DNA from 2 places in the Mesorhizobium sp. M2E.F.Ca.ET.209.01.1.1 genome. Region 1 is predicted to be linked to the other one. Evidence: predicted binding sites of a transcription regulator. Region 1 holds the regulator's gene; the other holds the start of a gene.
What was found. Region 1 encodes HrcA, which represses chaperone genes, less so after heat shock. Its sites were predicted from a motif close to GTTAGCACTCNCNNNNNGNGAGTGCTAAC; they were not measured.

Region 1 (8,568 bases):
CTTCTTGCAACGTTGGTGATTGGCGAAAGCGAGAGCAACATCTGATCTCCCCCCTCGTGGGGGAGATGGCCGGCAGGCCAGAGGGGGGCGCTGTCCCGCCAGCTATCGACGTTGAGCAGGCACTCAATTCCTTCCATAAAATGCGTTCTCGACATGCACCGGCCAGCGCCAGGGCAGCACCGCGACCATGTCGAAACGCATCGAAAGCCGCCCGTAATCCGGCTGGCGCGACAGCCAGATATCCGCCGCGCCCTCGATGCGGCGCTCGGATTCATGGCCGATCGCTTCCATCGCCTCGATCAGCGTGCGCCGCGCCTTGACCTCGACGAACAGCACCAGGTCGCCGCGGCGGGCGATCAGGTCGATCTCGCCGAGTTTCGTGCGATGGCGGCGGGCGAGGATGCGATAACCCTTCAGCATTAGCGCTAGCGCCGCCAGCCACTCGCCGCGATGGCCGCGCCGATAGGCTTTGCGGCGATGGCCAACGGTGCGCTCAGCCACCGTCGGCTCCTTTTTGCTCGACCATGATCCTATCCAAAAACCGGCTTCCACTTTTTGGGATCATGGTCCGTCCCTGAGCTCCAAGAGCCGCCGGTAAAGCGCCTGTTTCTGGCCGCCGGTCATCTTCGCCGCTTCCGATGCCGCCTTCGAGGCCGGCATTTCGGCCGCGAGCGACAACAGCAGCCGGTCAATGTCGGCCGGCTGGTCCTCCGCCGCCTCGGGCGGGCCGACACAGATCACGATTTCGCCCTTCGGCGTGTCGGCCGCCGCATAGTGATCGGCCAGTTCGGCCAGCGTTCCGGTGCGCATCTCCTCGAAGGCCTTGGTCAGCTCGCGGCCGATCGCGGCCTGGCGGCTGCCGCCCAGTGCTTCGACCATGGCGCCGAGCGTCTCGGCCAGTCGGCGCGGCGATTCGAAGAAGATCAGCGTCGCCGGCACCTGCTTGAAAATTTCAAGCTTTGTCAGCCGCTGCCCTGCTTTGACCGGCAAGAACCCGGCGAACAGGAAAGCATCGGATGGCAGGCCGGATGCCGTCAGCGCGGCGAGAGCCGCAGAAGGCCCGGGGATCGGCACGACGCGGATACCCTGCTCCAGCGCCTCGCCGACCAGCCGGTAGCCGGGATCGGAGACCAGCGGCGTGCCGGCGTCGGAGATCAGGGCCACGCTCTGCCCGGCCGCCAGCGCCTCGATCAGCTTCGGCCCGGCCTCTTTCGCGTTGTGCTCGTGATAGGCGGTGGTGCGGCGGCGGATGCCGTAGCGTTCGAGCAGCACGCGCGATACGCGCGTGTCCTCGCAGGCGACGATGTCGGCGGCGGCCAGCGTCTCCAGCGCACGCAGCGTGATGTCGGCGAGATTGCCGATCGGCGTCGCCACCAGATAGAGCGCCGGCGTGAGCGGCCGCGCCGCGATCTCGGTCTGCCCGATCAGGTAGCTGTGTTTGTCGCCGGTCAAGAATAACCCTCCGTCCAAGCAATTCCAGGAAAAGTGCGTAGCGGTTTTCCGTCCGGAATTGCGAAAGAACAAAGTCTCTTTGGCATGGCTGACGGCCTGTTGCAAAACGTGAGGTTGGGCCAAGGAAATCGCCATGCCTTTGCCACAGTGCGGAACGAAACCGGCAACGGCGAATTTAACCCCTGATTCCCCGGGAGGAGGCAGGACCGGACGATGCCCAATCGCTTCGACATCTTCATCAGCCGACTTGAAAGCAAGACCGCCCGCGAGGGCATTCCCCCACACCCCATCGCCGCCCAGAGCGGCGCACGCCGCGACAAGGCCGACCAGAAGCCGGTCCGCGATGGTGAGGCGCATGGCGAGAAGCACCGCGGCAAGCATCGCCAGAAGCACGACGCTTAGAACAACCAGCAACCTTCGCCATCTCGCGCTTCGTCATTCCAGGGCGGAGCAAGGAGCGAAGCGACGCGCGCAGACCCTGGAATCCATGCCGTTACATCGAAGCGCCACCAACGGTGCAGAATTCTGGACCGCAGCACCCTTCGCATAGGTCACGGCATGGATTCTCGGGTCAAGCCCGAGAATGACGAACGCGCTGGAGAGCGCCGCATCTTCAGAGGTATCTGCCAACCCTCACCTCCAGCAGCCCCACCAGCTCCGGGTCCATGAAGTCGTAGTCGTCCGGATATCGAGGCAGATCACCCTGGCGCCTTTCAGGCTCGCCCGGAACTTCTTCTGCAGCTTGGCGCGGTGCGCCTTTTCCATCACGAAGATGATGTCCGCCCAGGCGACCAGCTCATGCGTCAGCGGGTTGTCGGCGTCGTGATTGGTGCCGGCCGATTCCACCTCTATGTCGCGGCGCGTGGAAAACACCTGCTCGGCGGTCGGGCTGCGTAACCGGTTCTGGCTGCAGACGAAGAGGACGTTCTTCAAAGAGGTTACCGCGCCAAATCCGCCACCACCGCATCGAGCACGATCATGCCGGCGGTCGTGGCGCGCAGCCTTGCATTGCCGACCGGCGCCACCAGCCCCTCCCCCTGCAGCACCGAGAGCCGCGCGCTGGAAAGGCCGCGCCCTGACAGCGCCTCGTAGCGCTGCAGGTCGATGCCTTCGGCGAGCCGCAGGCCCATCAGCAGGAATTCGTCGGCCTCTTCGGCGCGGGTCAGGATCTCGCCCCCGGTGACGCCGTGCCCCTTGGCCTCGACCAGATTGGCCCAGGTCTCCGGCATCCTTTCGGCTATCGTCACCGTGCGCCTTCCGTTCTCGACGAAGCGGCCATGCGCGCCCGGCCCGACGCCGACATATTCGCCATAGCGCCAGTAGGTGAGATTATGCCGGCTCTCGGCGCCCGGCTGGGCGTGGTTGGAAATCTCATAGGCCGGCAGCCCATGCGCCGCCGTCACCTCCTGTGTCAGCGCATAGAGGTCGGCGGCATGGTCGTTGTCGGGCAGGGTGAATTTCTTCGCCGCGTAAAGCGCGTGGAAGGGCGTGCCCTCCTCGATGGTGAGCTGGTAGAGCGACAGATGGTCGACGGCATAGCCGATCGCCTGTTCCAGCTCCGCGCCCCATGCTTCCGGCGTCTGGCCGGGCCGCGCATAGATCAGGTCGAAGGAGAGGCGGGGGAAGATTTCGCGGGCGAGCCCGATGGCGTGCAGCGCCTCCTCGACATTGTGCAGCCGGCCGAGGAAGCGCAGATCCTTGTCGTTCAGCGCCTGCACGCCGAGCGAGACGCGGTTGACGCCGGCGGCGCGATAGCCGCGGAAACGCTCGGCCTCGACCGAGGACGGGTTGGCCTCCAGCGTCACCTCGATGCCTTCAGGCACCGTCCAGTTCCTCGCCACCGCCTCCAGCACCGCGCCCACCGTTTCCGGCTTCATCAGTGACGGTGTGCCGCCGCCGAGGAAGATGCTGGTCACCTCACGCGGCCCGGTGCGGGCGCGCATGGTCGCAAGCTCCGTCTCGAAGGCGCGGGCAAAACGCTCCTGGTCGACCGGCTGGTGGCGGACATGGCTGTTGAAGTCGCAGTAAGGGCACTTGGCCGCGCAGAACGGCCAATGGATGTAGACGCCGAAGCCTGGGCTCCGGTCGAGCTGCATCGTCTGGGCGGTCCCGATCATGCCGAACCCAGCCGGGCCAAATCTAGACGCGCCTGCGCGAATTTCTGGAAAGCGCGGGCGCGGTGCGAAAGCGCCGTCGCCTGGCCTGGCTTCCAACCATGCTTCTCCTCCGCGCTCATCTCGCCGAAAGTCTTGTCGAAACCATTGGGCAGGAAGACCGGATCGTAGCCGAAGCCGAGCGTGCCGCGCGGCGGCCACACCAGCGTGCCTTCCGCCTCGCCGCGGTAATACTCGGCCTCGCCGTCCGGAAAGGCGAGACAGATGACGGCGACGAAGCGGCCGGTGCGTTGCGCCGGCTCGGTCGCGCCGGCCTCCTGCAGCGCCGTTTCCGTCTTTTGCATGGCCATGCCGAAATCCCTGCTGCCGTCGGGCTTTTCCGCCCAGTTGGCGGTGTAGACGCCCGGCGCGCCGTCGAGCGCGTCGACGCAGAGCCCGGAATCGTCGGACAGCGCCGGCAGGCCGGTGGCCTTGGCCGCGGCATATGCCTTGATATAGGCGTTTTCCTCGAAGGTCGTGCCGGTCTCGTCCGGCTCCGGCAGGCCGTATTCCTTGGCCGATTTCGCCTCGAAGCCGAACGGCGCCATGAGGTCGGCGAATTCGCGCAGCTTGCCGGCATTATGGCTGGCGACGACGATCTTCTTTCCGTTCAAAGAATGCATCAGAAACCCCAGATCCTCGGCTCGGCGAACTCGATCGAATTGCCCGAAGGGTCGCGGATATAGATCGAGTGCCCGCCCTGCGGCCATTCGAAATCGCTTTCGATGGCGATGTTCCTGGCGGAGAGATGGTCGCGCCACTTGGCGATCTCGTCGGCGGTTGCCGCAAAGCAGAGATGCCCCTCGCCGGCCGTGCCATGCGGCGGCACTTTCAGCCGGGCGTCCGGCGCCGGCGGGATTTTCGTCGCCTCGGCGTTGAAGAGAAGCAATACGCCGTCGCCGCAGCGGAAGAAGACGTGGCGGCCTTCGACCTTGCCCAGCGGATCGAGGCCGATGATGTCACGGTAGAAGGCTTCGGCGGCGGCGAGATCGGTGACGTAGAGGGCTGATTCCAAAATTGCCGAGGGCATCACGAGGCACCCCCCTCTGCCCTGCCGGGCATCTCCCCCGCAAGGGGGGAGATTGGCAGCTCCGCAGGCGGCATCTCGACGTTGATGGTTGGCGAAACCCAAGGTGATATCTGATCTCCCCCCTTGCGGGGGAGATGGCCGGCAGGCCAGAGGGGGGTGTGAAGGATCGCCAACCTCATTCGTTCTTCTCTGCGGCGCCCTACGCCACCGCCATCTGCTGCAGGCTCACCAGCCGCGAAATGCCCTTCTTGGCCAGGCCCATCAGCGCCGCGAACTGCTCCTCGGAAAACGGCTCGCCCTCGGCGGTGCCCTGGATCTCAACGATGCCCCCCTTGCCGGTCATGACGAAATTGGCGTCGGTGCCGGCCGAGGAATCCTCGAGATAGTCGAGGTCGATGACCGGCTGGCCGTCATGGATGCCGCAGGAGATCGCCGCGACATGGTCCTTCAGAACCTTGGAGACGCTGACCATCTGGCGCGCTTCCATCCAGCGCAGGCAGTCGTAGAGCGCCACCCAGCCGCCGGTGATCGAGGCGGTGCGGGTGCCGCCATCGGCCTGGATGACGTCGCAGTCGACGGTGATCTGCTGCTCGCCCAGCGCCTGCAGGTCGACCACGGCGCGCAGGCTCCGGCCGATCAGCCGCTGGATCTCCAGCGTGCGGCCGCCCTGCTTGCCGGCGGAGGCCTCGCGCCGCATGCGCTCGCCGGTCGAGCGCGGCAGCATGCCATATTCGGCGGTCACCCAGCCCTTGCCGGAGTTGCGCATCCAGGCCGGCACTTTTTCCTCAAGGCTCGCGGTGCACAGCACATGCGTGTCGCCGAACTTCACCAGGCAAGAGCCTTCGGCATGCTTGGACACGCCGCGCTCGAAGGAGATGGCGCGCATTTCGTCGGCTTGGCGTTTGGAGGGGCGCATTCGGCCTGCTTTCTTGTCGTTTTCGGAATCGTGGCCGGCTTGTAGACGCATGCGAGGCAAGTCGCAAAGGAAAAGGGGCAGCAAACGCGGCACCGTGACCGCAAACGCGGCACCGGGTTGCGCGGGGGTGGCTTAAGTCTATATCTTTTCGGCAGGAGGTTTCTCGCCGGAATGAACAAACCAGTCGATCCGACGTCGCAGTCACCCGGGCTTCAGTCACCGGTACTTCAGTCACTCGACATGCGCTCGCGCGATATTTTCCGGCGGATTGTCGATTCCTATCTGCGCGACGGCGAGCCGGTCGGCTCGCGCAGCCTGTCGCGCATCCTGCCCTCCTCGCTGTCGCCGGCCACCATCCGCAACGTGATGAGCGACCTCGAGCATCTGGGCCTGATCTACGCGCCGCATATCTCCGCCGGGCGGCTCCCGACCCAGACGGGCCTGCGCTTCTTCGTCGACGCCTTCATGGAGCTCGGCGATCTTTCCGACGACGAGCGCCGCATCATCGAGGCACAGGTGCGCGCCTCCGGCTCGGGCGCGACGCTGGAGCATATGCTGACCGAGGCCAGCCAGATGCTGTCCGGCATGTCGCGCGGCGCCGGCCTCGTGCTCGCCTCCAAGAACGAGGTGGCGCTGAAGCACATCGAATTCATCCAGCTCGAGCCCACAAAGGCGCTTGCCGTGCTGGTGTCGCAGAACGGCGATGTCGAGAACCGCGTCGTCGACCTGCCCGCCGGCACCACCGTGTCGCAACTGCACGAGGCGTCCAATTTCCTCAACGCCCATATCAGGGGCCGGACGCTTGCCGAGGCGCGCGCCGAGATCGCCCGCATAAAGGACGAAACCAAATCCGCCCTCGACACGCTGTCGCAGGATCTGGTCGAGAAGGGCCTGGCGGTCTGGGCAGGCGCCGAAAGCGGCCTGCCGGCGCGTCTCATCGTGCGCGGCCGCGCCAACCTGCTCGAAAATGTCACCGCCCAGGCCGACCTCGAACTGCTGCGCCATCTGTTCGAGGACCTGGAAACGCAGGACGGGCTGCTGCAGCTGCTCGACCTCGCCGAGGAAGGGCCGGGCGTGCGCATCTTCATCGGCTCGGAGAACAAGCTGTTTTCGCTGTCCGGCTCGTCGCTGGTCGTCGCGCCCTATCGCGACAAGGACGCCCGTGTCATCGGCGCGCTTGGCGTCATCGGCCCGACAAGGCTGAACTACGCGCGCATCGTGCCGATGGTCGACTATACGGCGCAGCTCATTTCGCGCATGCTCCGTTAGGTGTATCGATATTCAGGTGATGCCGGCCTGACCTGAATCTCGATACACCTAAGGTCGCTGCGGAGGAGAAAAAATGGCGCTGGAAGCAATCAAGGCCCAGATCGACCTCCTGCTTCAGGAAATGATCAACCAGCCCGAGGACGATCGCGAGATCCAGGAGCAGCTGCGCGAGAAATTGCGGGAGCTCCGCGCCATGGGCCTGCCCTTGCCGGCAGACCTCGTCGAGCTGGAAAAGCGCCTCGACGACGACCTGGATGCCGAAGACGAGAGCTGAACTCCTGGCGCTTCGTCGTCAAATCAACGTGCGCCTGCTTCTCTTTTAGACCCTGTGCCCGATATCTCCGTCGGCAGGCGCCGATCGATAGGCGCATTGGCAGACGACGGAGATACAGCATGACGCGGATCGTCGAGCTTGCGGGCCTCGCGCTGGTTTTTGCCACCGGTGCCTTTGCGCAGCAGGCCGATCAACCCTTGCTCAGCGGCGAAAAGGCCTTCGGCGACTGGAAGGCCGACCGTCCTGGCGTGCGCCGGCTGCTGAAGCCTCAGGATATGCCGAAGCCCGATGTGGCGGAGTCCGCCTCGAATGGCGGCGGCGTCACCGATCGTCCCGAGGGGGCCAGGCCGAAACTTCCGCCGGGCTTCTCCGCCGAGCTGGTCGCATCGGGCATCGACAGTCCCCGCGTGGTGCGCGTGGCGCCGAACGGCGACCTCTTCGTCGCCGACAGCCGGGCGAACGAGGTCCGCGTCTATCGCCTGGCGCAAGGCAGCGCCAAGCCCGCTGAGACGTCGATCTTCGCCAAGGGCCTGACGCGACCCTACGGCATCGCCTTCTATCCCCCGGGCGACAAGCCGCAATGGGTCTATGTCGCCAACAGCAACAGCGTGGTGCGCTTCCCCTATCGCGAGGGCGACCTGGAAGCGTCCGCCAAGCCGGAGACCATCGTAGCCAAGGTCCCCGCCAGCCACCATTGGACGCGCGACATCGCTTTCTCGCCCGACGGCAAGACGCTCTATCTGTCGGTCGGCTCCGGCTCCAACATCGCCGAGGATATGGGCGCGAAGCCGAAAGGCGGCGTCGAGGCGTGGGCGAAATCGCAGCCGCTGGGCGCTGCCTGGGGCGCGGAAGAGGGCCGCGCCGATGTGCTCGCCTTCGACCCCGACGGCAGCAACCGCAGGACCGTCGCCACCGGCCTGCGCAACTGCTCCGGCATGACCGTGCAGCCGGCGACAGGCGCGCTCTGGTGCGTCGTCAACGAGCGCGACGAGCTAGGCGACAACGTCCCCTTCGAATACGCGACCGCCGTCAAGGAAGGCGCCTTCTACGGCTGGCCTTGGTACTACATCGGCGACAATGAGGACCCGCGCCACGAGGGCGCGCGCCCGGACCTCGCCGGCAAGGTCACGGTTCCGGACGTGCTGATCCAGGCGCATTCGGCGCCGCTCAACATCGCCTTTTACGACGGCGGCAACTTTCCGGCCGATTACGGTTTTCCTGCTGAATATAGGGGCGACGCCTTCGTCACTCTGCACGGCTCCTGGAACCGCAATGTCCGCACCGGCTACAAGGTGGTGCGGCTGAGGTTCAAGGACGGCAAGCCGACCGGTGAGTATGACGATTTCGCCACCGGCTTCGTCATTGCCGACGACGCGCTCTGGGGCCGGCCGGTCGGCGTCGCCGTGGCCAAGGACGGCGCGCTGATCCTCACCGAGGACGGCAACGGCACCATCTGGCGCATCACGTATGGAGA
Region 2 (8,568 bases), on a different contig from region 1:
GATACCTCCTCGCCGAGCGTCGTCTTCACGAAAGCCAGGAAGGCGGCGATATCCGACGACGTCTCGGCATCCGGCTTCGCCACGTCGTCCGGCAGCGGGATGTCGGCAAGGTCGGCGGCGCCCTGTGTCACCGACTTGAACGGCTTGCCGTCGAATTCCGGCGTCATCGTTACCCAGAAACTGTCGACCGGGTCGGTGAGCAGCAGCACCTCGATGCCGCGTGCGCGGAACCCTTCGAGCTGCGGCGAGGCCTCCAGCCGGGCGCGGTCGTCGCCGGCCATGAAGAAGATCGCCTTCTGGCCTTCCTTCATCGCCGCCACATAGTCGGCAAGGCTGCGCCAGCCTTCGCCCGAAGCAGTCGAACGGAAGCGGGCAAGCTTCAGCAACTGCTCGCGCCGCTCGTAATCCTCATAGAGACCTTCCTTCAGCACGACGCCGAAATTATCCCAGATCTTGGCGTAAGCTTCGGCATCGTTTTCGGCGGTTTTGGCAAGGTCGCTGAGCACGCGGTTGGTCACGCCCTTGCGGATCGCGGCGAGCAGCGGGCTTTCCTGGATCATCTCGCGCGAGACGTTGAGCGGCAGGTCGGCGGAATCGACCAGGCCGCGCACGAAGCGCAGGTAGCGCGGCAGGAGATCGGCATCGTCGGTGATAAAGACGCGCCGCACATAGAGTTTCATGCGACCCTTGCGGTCCTGGTCGAACAGGTCGAACGGCCGCGATCCGGGCACGAAGGCGAGCACGCTGTATTCCTGCCGGCCTTCGGCGCGGAAATGGATGGTCGAAGCCGGCTCGTCATACTGGCCGGCGACGCTACGGTAGAAATCGGTATATTCCTCAGGCTTGATCTCGCTCTTCTGGCGCACCCAGAGCGCCGTGCCGTCAGCGATGTCGCGCGGCTCGGCGCCGGGCTTCTCGACAAGCGTGATCGGCACCGGCACATGGCCCGACTGCGACTTCGCCAGCCCTTCTAGCCTGTAGGGCGCGGTGTAGGAGGTGGCGTCTTCCATCAGATGCAGCACAACGCGCGTGCCGCGCCTGGGCGCCGCCTCGAGCGGCACTGGCGCGATTTCATAAGTCCCCTTGCCGTCGGATGACCAGCGGAAGGCCTCCTCGCTGCCGGCCTGCCGGCTGATCACGTCGACCCGGTCGGCGACCATGAAGGCCGAGTAGAAGCCGACGCCGAACTGCCCGATGAGCTGCGTGTCCTCCGCCGCCTTGCCGGCTTCGACGCGCTCCATGAAGGCGCGCGTGCCGGAGCGCGCGATCGTGCCCAGCGCTTCCGCCATCTCGTCGCGGCTCATGCCGATGCCGTTATCCTCGACGACAAGCTCTTTGTTGTCCGGGTCGGCGGCAATGGTGATGCGCGGCTTGGCATCATCGCCCAGAAGCTCGGGCCGGCTCACCGCCTCGAAGCGCAGCTTCTCGCAGGCGTCGGCCGCGTTGGAGATCAGCTCGCGCAGGAAGACATCCCGGTCCGAATAGACCGAGTGCACCATCATGTGCAGCAGTCGCGAGACGTCCGCCTCGAATGTCCTGGTTTCCGTCGCCTTGGTGTCCATCGTCATTCAGAATTCCTGGGTTGGTCGTTTGCCCGCCGCGCAGCACGCGCCGGGCTTCAAATCTTCAGCCATTGTTGCTTGTGGACGCGCGTCCTGCCAGCGCTGCGGGCGCCAGCGAAACCATGTCCGGCGCCAGAATATCGTGGCGGCGGGCGAAGGCAACAAGGGTTGCCCGCACCGTTTCCGCGTCGACCTCGCCGGCAATGCCGGCTTTGCAGGCGTTGAGCGCGATCGCATGTGCGCTGCTCCTGCTCGCAGCCGGCCAATCCTGCAGCAGGGCATAGGCTTCCGCTACGGTCTCCAGCCGCACCGGCAGGCCCATGCCGACGAGCACAGTGACCGGCTCTTCAAAGCGGTCGTGGCTCATGGTCTGAACCCTCTTTCGGGCGGATGCCTATCGAGCTCGGGCGAAGGCCGGTCGCGAGCGCATGCCGGCGCGGGTAGGGCGGTTGCAGGACGACGCCATGCGGCCGCGATTGGCCTATGCCGGTGAAGGCCTGCAAGTTGAGCGGGCCCGCCGACGTGGCGTGCGTCGCTGAACTTTGCTGGTTCAGGTGCGGCGGCGGCAGCGCGCTATGCGCCTTGGCCAGGGCCTCGATCCAGGCGGCGACCGCCAGCGGCACCGGCGCGCGCCCCTCGATCCAACGCGTCGCATCGTTCCTGGAGCAGCCAAGCTCCTGCGCAAGGTCGGCGGCTTCCCACCGCAATGCTCTCAGGCATTCCCGCAAACGTCCTGCAATCATGGCAATCGCAATTCCCTTCGCTGGCATCCAAATCGGACGACCCCGCCGCGGGGGCGGGGCCGATTTCGCTCAGCTTCGCGCCGATGTTTCGGTGGCCGACACCTGCTGCGCGGCAAGGAACATCAGCGTCGAGGCGACGGTCCGCCGGTTCCATCCGGCGGATTCGGCCGCGTCGAGCAGGCCTGCCAGCAGCGGCTTCAGCGCGCTCCGGCATTCGGCTTCATAGGCGAGGAATTCGCTTGCCGGATGCGTCGGCGTGGGAATCGAGCCATCTGCGCTCATCATGTTCATGACGGCCTCCCATCGTCCTGGTGAATGCCCGCTCCCGTAGCCGGGAGCGGGCTCACGTCAGCGTCTCAGAAGTCCATGCCGGCGCCGGCCGGCATGGCCGGGGCGGCTTCCTTCTTCGGCTTTTCGGCCACCATCGCTTCCGTTGTTACCAGCAGGCCGGCAACCGATGCGGCGTCCTGGAGCGCGGTCCGTACCACCTTCACCGGATCGATAACGCCTTCCTTGTAGAGGTCGCCGAAGGCATTAGTCTGTGCATTCCAGCCGTAACCGAATTCCGGTTTCTCGCGCAGCTTGCCGACGATGATCGAGCCTTCGGCACCGGCGTTCTCGGCGATCTGCCGCACCGGCGCCTCGATTGCGCGCCGCACGATCTCGATACCGTGCTTCTGGTCCTCATTCTCGGCCTGCAAGCTGTCCAGTGCCTTGGCGGCCCGCAGCAGGGCCACGCCGCCACCTGGCAAGACGCCTTCCTCGACCGCAGCGCGGGTCGCGTGCATGGCATCGTCGACGCGGTCCTTGCGTTCCTTGACCTCGACCTCGGTTGAACCGCCGACGCGGATCACCGCGACGCCGCCGGCGAGCTTGGCCAGCCGCTCCTGCAGCTTCTCGCGATCATAGTCGGAGGTAGTCTCCTCAATCTGCGCCTTGATCTGCGTGACACGGCCCTGGATCTCCTCTTTCTTGCCTGCGCCGTCGACAATGGTGGTGTTCTCTTTTTCGACCACAACCTTCTTGGCTCGGCCAAGCATCTCCAGCGTGACGTTCTCCAGCTTGATGCCGAGGTCCTCGCTGATAGCGGTGCCGCCGGTCAGGATGGCGATGTCTTCCAGCATGGCCTTACGGCGATCGCCGAAGCCCGGAGCCTTGACGGCGGCGACCTTCAGCCCGCCGCGCAGCTTGTTGACCACCAGCGTCGCCAGCGCCTCGCCCTCGACATCCTCGGCGATGATCAGCAGGGGCTTGCCGGACTGGACCACAGCCTCGAGCACGGGAAGCAGCGCCTGCAGGTTGCCGAGCTTCTTCTCGTGGATCAGCACATAGGGCTCGTCGAGTTCGACGCGCATCTTGTCCTGGTTGGTGACGAAGTAAGGCGAGAGATAGCCGCGATCGAACTGCATGCCTTCGACCACCTCCAGCTCGGTCTCGGCGGTCTTTGCTTCCTCGACCGTGATGACGCCTTCGTTACCGACCTTCTGCATCGCTTCGGCCAGGAAGCGGCCGATCTCGGCATCGCCATTGGCCGAAATCGTGCCGACCTGGGCGATCTCGTCATTCCTGGTCACCTTGCGGGCGTTGGTCTTCAACTCCTGGACGAGAGCCTCGACGGCTTTGTCGATGCCGCGTTTCAGATCCATGGGATTCATGCCTGAGGCAACCGCCTTGGCCCCTTCCTTGACGATGGCCTGGGCGAGAACGGTTGCGGTCGTGGTGCCGTCGCCGGCGATGTCGCTGGTTTTCGAGGCAACCTCGCGCACCATCTGGGCGCCCATGTTCTCGAACTTGTCCTCGAGCTCGATCTCCTTGGCGACGGTGACGCCGTCCTTGGTGATGCGCGGGGCGCCGAACGACTTGTCGATGACCACGTTGCGGCCTTTCGGGCCAAGCGTCACCTTCACCGCGTCGGCGAGGATGTTGACGCCGCGCAGCATGCGCTCGCGGGCGTCGGAATGGAATTTGACTTCCTTGGCAGCCATAGGATCACTCCTTGTTTAGGCAGTTTTCATTGACTGGGTTGCGGTTCGGTCAAAGCCCCGGTCAGGCGGCTTTCTTCAGCGTCGCGGACTGCTCGATCACGCCCATCACATCGCTTTCCTTCATGATGAGCAGATCCTCGCCGTTGAGCTTGATCTCGGTACCTGACCACTTGCCGAACAGGATCCGGTCGCCGACCTTCACGTCGAGGGGCACGAGCTTGCCGCTCTCGTCGCGGGCGCCCGGGCCGACGGCGATGACTTCGCCTTCCTGGGGCTTTTCCTTGGCAGTGTCGGGGATGATGATGCCTCCGGCCGTCTTTTCTTCGGCCTGGATGCGGCGGACGAGCACACGGTCATGCAATGGACGGAACGTCATATCGTTCTCCTTCAGGACAAACAGATTGCGAGAGGTCCCTCCGCTCCGGACCGGCAGGACCGGAGCGGGGCTGGCGACCCTTTCGGCGTCGCGCGCATGTCGAACTAATTTTGCCTTCTTGTACTTTCAAGGGGGCGTCGAAAATTTTTTGGCACTCTCGACCGCCGAGTGCTAGCGTTCTGAAAACATGCGATAAATCCGCTCGCGCGACAAAGGAAAGGCTTGAATTCGCGATTGGGCTGAACAAGATTATCGGCGCCCGGCAGCGCCGGGTCCGCTGAGAAATTGAACCCGAAACAAGGAGTTTTTGGAGACGGAGGACAGAAATGGACCGACAGAAGCTTTCGCCGATCATTCCTTCCCTAGCTCCCGAAATATCAGACCTCTCGCTCGACCGGCTGCTGTCGCCGGCCAGCCATTTTCAGCAGCCGCGGGATGTGCTGGAGGACGGCTCGCTCGACACATGGGAAAAGCGGGCGATCCTTTCATCCTGGGCATCCGACGCCTGCGCCGTGGAATCGATGCCGGCGCTGCGCCAGCCCCCGGGCACCGGGCAGCCGGTGTCCTTCGACGACATGATGGATGCGCTGCGCCGGCTTGATGCGCTCGCCCCGCCGCCCAGCGGCCCTGCCGATGACGATCACCGGCAGCTGGTCGACCGGCTGAGCGCGTGAGGCGTAGAAGGCGATGGCGAACGCGGTCAGCAGGGAATTCCGCTTGCAGATGAAAGGCTATGGCTTGACCACTGCCGAGATCCATTATCATCTGCCCGACCATCCCAGCCTGCTCCAGCTCTACGTCTGGCAGGATTATGATCTCGCCCCGGATTTCCCCGCGCTGAGGGGCTTTCTGGGCTTTTGGCAACGCGAGCTGGCGGGCGCCTTGCATTCTGTCCGGGTCGCCCACCATCGGCTGATCAGGCCATCCGAATGGCGAGCCGTCGACGGGGTCATCGCGATCCAATGAGGATCAGCAAGGCGGTCGTATTGTGCGGCCGCCTTCATTTCATCATTTGCCCTCCTGCATGCAGACGAAAAGCGTGACTTTTCAAGACTTTGAAGGGGAATTCGAGGCGGGGCCTTGACGTTCCGGCGTTGAATTCCCAGATGGGTTTTGCCGGGTCTTGAGAGACCGGCAAGGTCAAGGAGCGCCGCTTCCTTGGCGCTCCTCGTATCTATGTTGCTCAATGGAGGATGTAGCTATGAGAACCAACTTTGACTTCAGTCCCCTGTTCCGGTCGAGCATCGGTTTCGATCGAATGTTGAACGCGCTCGAAACGGCGAGCCGGATCGAAACCGTCGACAATTGGCCACCCTACGACATCGCCAAGACGGCGGAAGATGACTACCGCATCAGCATGGCGGTGGCCGGCTTCGCGCAGGACGAACTGGCCATTACCCAGGAGCAGAACATGCTCATGGTCTCGGGCCAGAAAGCCGGCGAGGACAAGGGTGAGTACCTGCATAGAGGCATCGCCGGCCGCGCATTCCAGCGCCGTTTCGAGCTTGCCGACCACGTCAAGGTCGTCGGCGCCAGCCTGGTGAATGGCCTGCTGACGATCGATCTGAAGCGTGAAATTCCGGAAGAGATGAAACCGCGCCGGATCGAGATCGCAGCCGACAAGGCGACGCCCAAAGACGCGACGAAGAAGATCGAAGCCGAGAAGCACGCGGCCTGAGGTATTCCTGTCAGCGCCCCCGCGCAACGCGCCGGGCACATGGCCCGGCGCAAGAGGAAGCCTTTCAGACTGACGAGCAGAAAGGAGGAAACCATGAGTGTCCGTGATCTGATTCCCTGGGGCCGGAGCAACGGCAACCAGGTTCCAAGCATATTCCACGACGGGGAACGCGATCCGTTCCTGTCGCTGCATCGTGAGGTGAACCGCCTGTTCGACGATGTTTTCCGCGGCTTCGACAGCCGGTGGCCGTCTGTTGGCGGTGCCTCCGCCCTCGGCGCTGGTTGGCCGAGCGTCGAGATCTCCAACGGCGAGAAGGAAATCAAGGTGACGGCCGAGGTGCCCGGCCTTGAACAGAAAGACATCGAAGTCCTGTTCGACGACGGCGTGCTGACGCTGCGGGGCGAGAAGCGCTCAGAGACGGATGACAAGGATAGGCAATTCTCGGAGCGTTTCTATGGCCGCTTCGAACGCCGCATCCCGGTCGGCTACGAGGTCAAGGAAGACGAGGTGGAGGCGCGCTTCACGAATGGCGTGCTGACTGTGACCTTACCGAAGAGCGAGAAGGCGCAGTCGCAAGTCAAGCGCATCGAAATCAAGAGTTGATGCATCGACGCGGGGGGCGAGGCGCCTCCCGCGTCGCAATCCACGAAACCACCTCGAACAGATGCCGGCACAGCGCAACTCTTCGCCGTCGCTCGAGCGCGGCCGAGGATAGAGGAAATTCATGCGACGGAAGCTGTATTTCTTAGTGCAAAAGTCTTCGCATCGGTCATGTGAATGATGACAAGCAGCACGCAGTCTTTCCCGTTGCGGCGCGGGCTTTAAGCGCGAGCGCGAAGAGAGGAAATTAACATAAGTTAATAGCCGTTGGGCGATCACCTGGGAGCGTCTCCGCATAAGATTGCGACCGGCGATAACCTTAATTTCGGTTTCGGTTGCATAGGCTTCCCGAAAGGAAGGTAAAGGGCTAGATTAGCAATTCGTTAAGTACGCGTGGGGCGTGAGTAAGGGATGTGTGGTGATGAATTTCAAGTCTCTGATCAAGCGGGCCGAGGACGTCGATAAGGAATTTCAGGACCTTCAATCGGATCTGGCGGAAGCATTCGAGGACGTTCTGAAGGATGATGAACAACCGCCGTCGGGAGACGATGCCGTTGCAGGCCAGGAACTCGTGGCAAGCGACGAGAATCCGGCGCCAGAAGAGCAGCCCGAGCCAGCTTCATCGCGGTTGACGCCGCATACGCAGACGCGGCTCGCAGCTTTGGAAGCCGTGGCCGAGCTCTTCCGGGACGGGCAGGGCCATCTGCAGGAAATCGAGGCGAAGCTGGCGGAGATCGCCACCGCGCATCATATGACGCGCGAGGTCCTCAACGTCTTCCATCGCGACGTGTTGCGCTCCAACGAGTTGGAGCTGGCAAACCTCGCTCTCACCACCGAGCACAAGACACTCACCGAGCAATTGCTCGACGCCGCCCGCAGGCAGCGTGAGCGTGACGGCGCGGCCGAGGCCTGGCAACAGCGCGAGGCGAGCCTCGTCCAGGACCGGGAGCAGCTGCGCTCGGCGCTGGCGGCCGTGCGACTGGAGCTGGTGGAGATGAGCAATGAGAGCGCCAGGCGCGAGACGGAATTCGGCGAAATCGTCAAGGCTCTGGCCGCCAAGACTGTCGAAGTCGACAGGCGCGGCGCAGAAAACAAGCTGCTGCGCGAGAAGCAAGTCGGCCTCACGGTCGACCTGGAGCAGGCGCAAAAACGCGAGGCTGAGGCCCGGCACAAGTTCGATGAGTTCGCGGCCACTCATGCCAGCGAAACCGCCCACATTGCCGAGCTGATGGCGCAGATCGGCAACCACGAAAAGGAAGAAAGCCGGCTGCAGAAGACGCTGGAGGCAACGCAGGCCAGGCTTGCCGAAACTGCGGAGGCGGCGCGTATTGCCGAAAGCGACAACGCGGCCGAATTGGCCCGCGCCCAAGCCGAGATGCGCGGGCTGCGCTCGGAAATCCAGGAATTGCAGTCGCGCCTGGATCAGGCCACGACAACCAATGGCGAAAGCTCGGCCGAGATCGTCAGGCTGAAAGCTGAGCTCAACGATGCCGTGACCGAACGCCAGATCGCGCAGGAAAGACTGGCCGTCCTCAAGGACGAAAGCGAAGCCGACAAGAAAAGCCTGTCGGTGGTTAACACCAATCTTTCCCAGCTCTCCCTGCAGCAGGCGTCCGAGCAGATC

Region 2: groES (co-chaperone GroES) is a predicted target of HrcA. The motif match lies at 4,814-4,842, and genes of this name have one in related genera.

What each region holds. Positions count from the first base shown of each region.
Region 1 is NZ_SADP02000023.1:32,657-41,224, forward strand. Features, by position in the region: gene EN852_RS29410 (YraN family protein) at 124-501, opposite strand; gene rsmI (16S rRNA (cytidine(1402)-2'-O)-methyltransferase) at 562-1,452, opposite strand; gene EN852_RS29420 (hypothetical protein) at 1,666-1,854, shown strand; partial or broken gene EN852_RS29425 (low molecular weight protein tyrosine phosphatase family protein) at 2,066-2,385, opposite strand; gene hemW (radical SAM family heme chaperone HemW) at 2,391-3,569, opposite strand; gene rdgB (RdgB/HAM1 family non-canonical purine NTP pyrophosphatase) at 3,566-4,228, opposite strand; gene EN852_RS29440 (VOC family protein) at 4,228-4,638, opposite strand; gene rph (ribonuclease PH) at 4,835-5,551, opposite strand; gene hrcA (heat-inducible transcriptional repressor HrcA) at 5,723-6,820, shown strand; gene EN852_RS29460 (hypothetical protein) at 6,894-7,094, shown strand; gene EN852_RS29465 (sorbosone dehydrogenase family protein) at 7,214-8,568, shown strand, end outside.
Region 2 is NZ_SADP02000016.1:111,132-119,699, forward strand. Features, by position in the region: gene htpG (molecular chaperone HtpG) at 1-1,568, opposite strand, end outside; gene EN852_RS25990 (DUF982 domain-containing protein) at 1,627-1,929, opposite strand; gene EN852_RS40975 (helix-turn-helix transcriptional regulator) at 1,910-2,305, opposite strand; gene EN852_RS26000 (hypothetical protein) at 2,375-2,596, opposite strand; gene groL (chaperonin GroEL) at 2,662-4,290, opposite strand; gene groES (co-chaperone GroES) at 4,352-4,666, opposite strand; gene EN852_RS26015 (hypothetical protein) at 4,993-5,340, shown strand; gene EN852_RS26020 (usg protein) at 5,354-5,632, shown strand; gene EN852_RS26025 (Hsp20 family protein) at 5,868-6,344, shown strand; gene EN852_RS26030 (Hsp20/alpha crystallin family protein) at 6,438-6,947, shown strand; gene EN852_RS26035 (hypothetical protein) at 7,366-8,568, shown strand, end outside.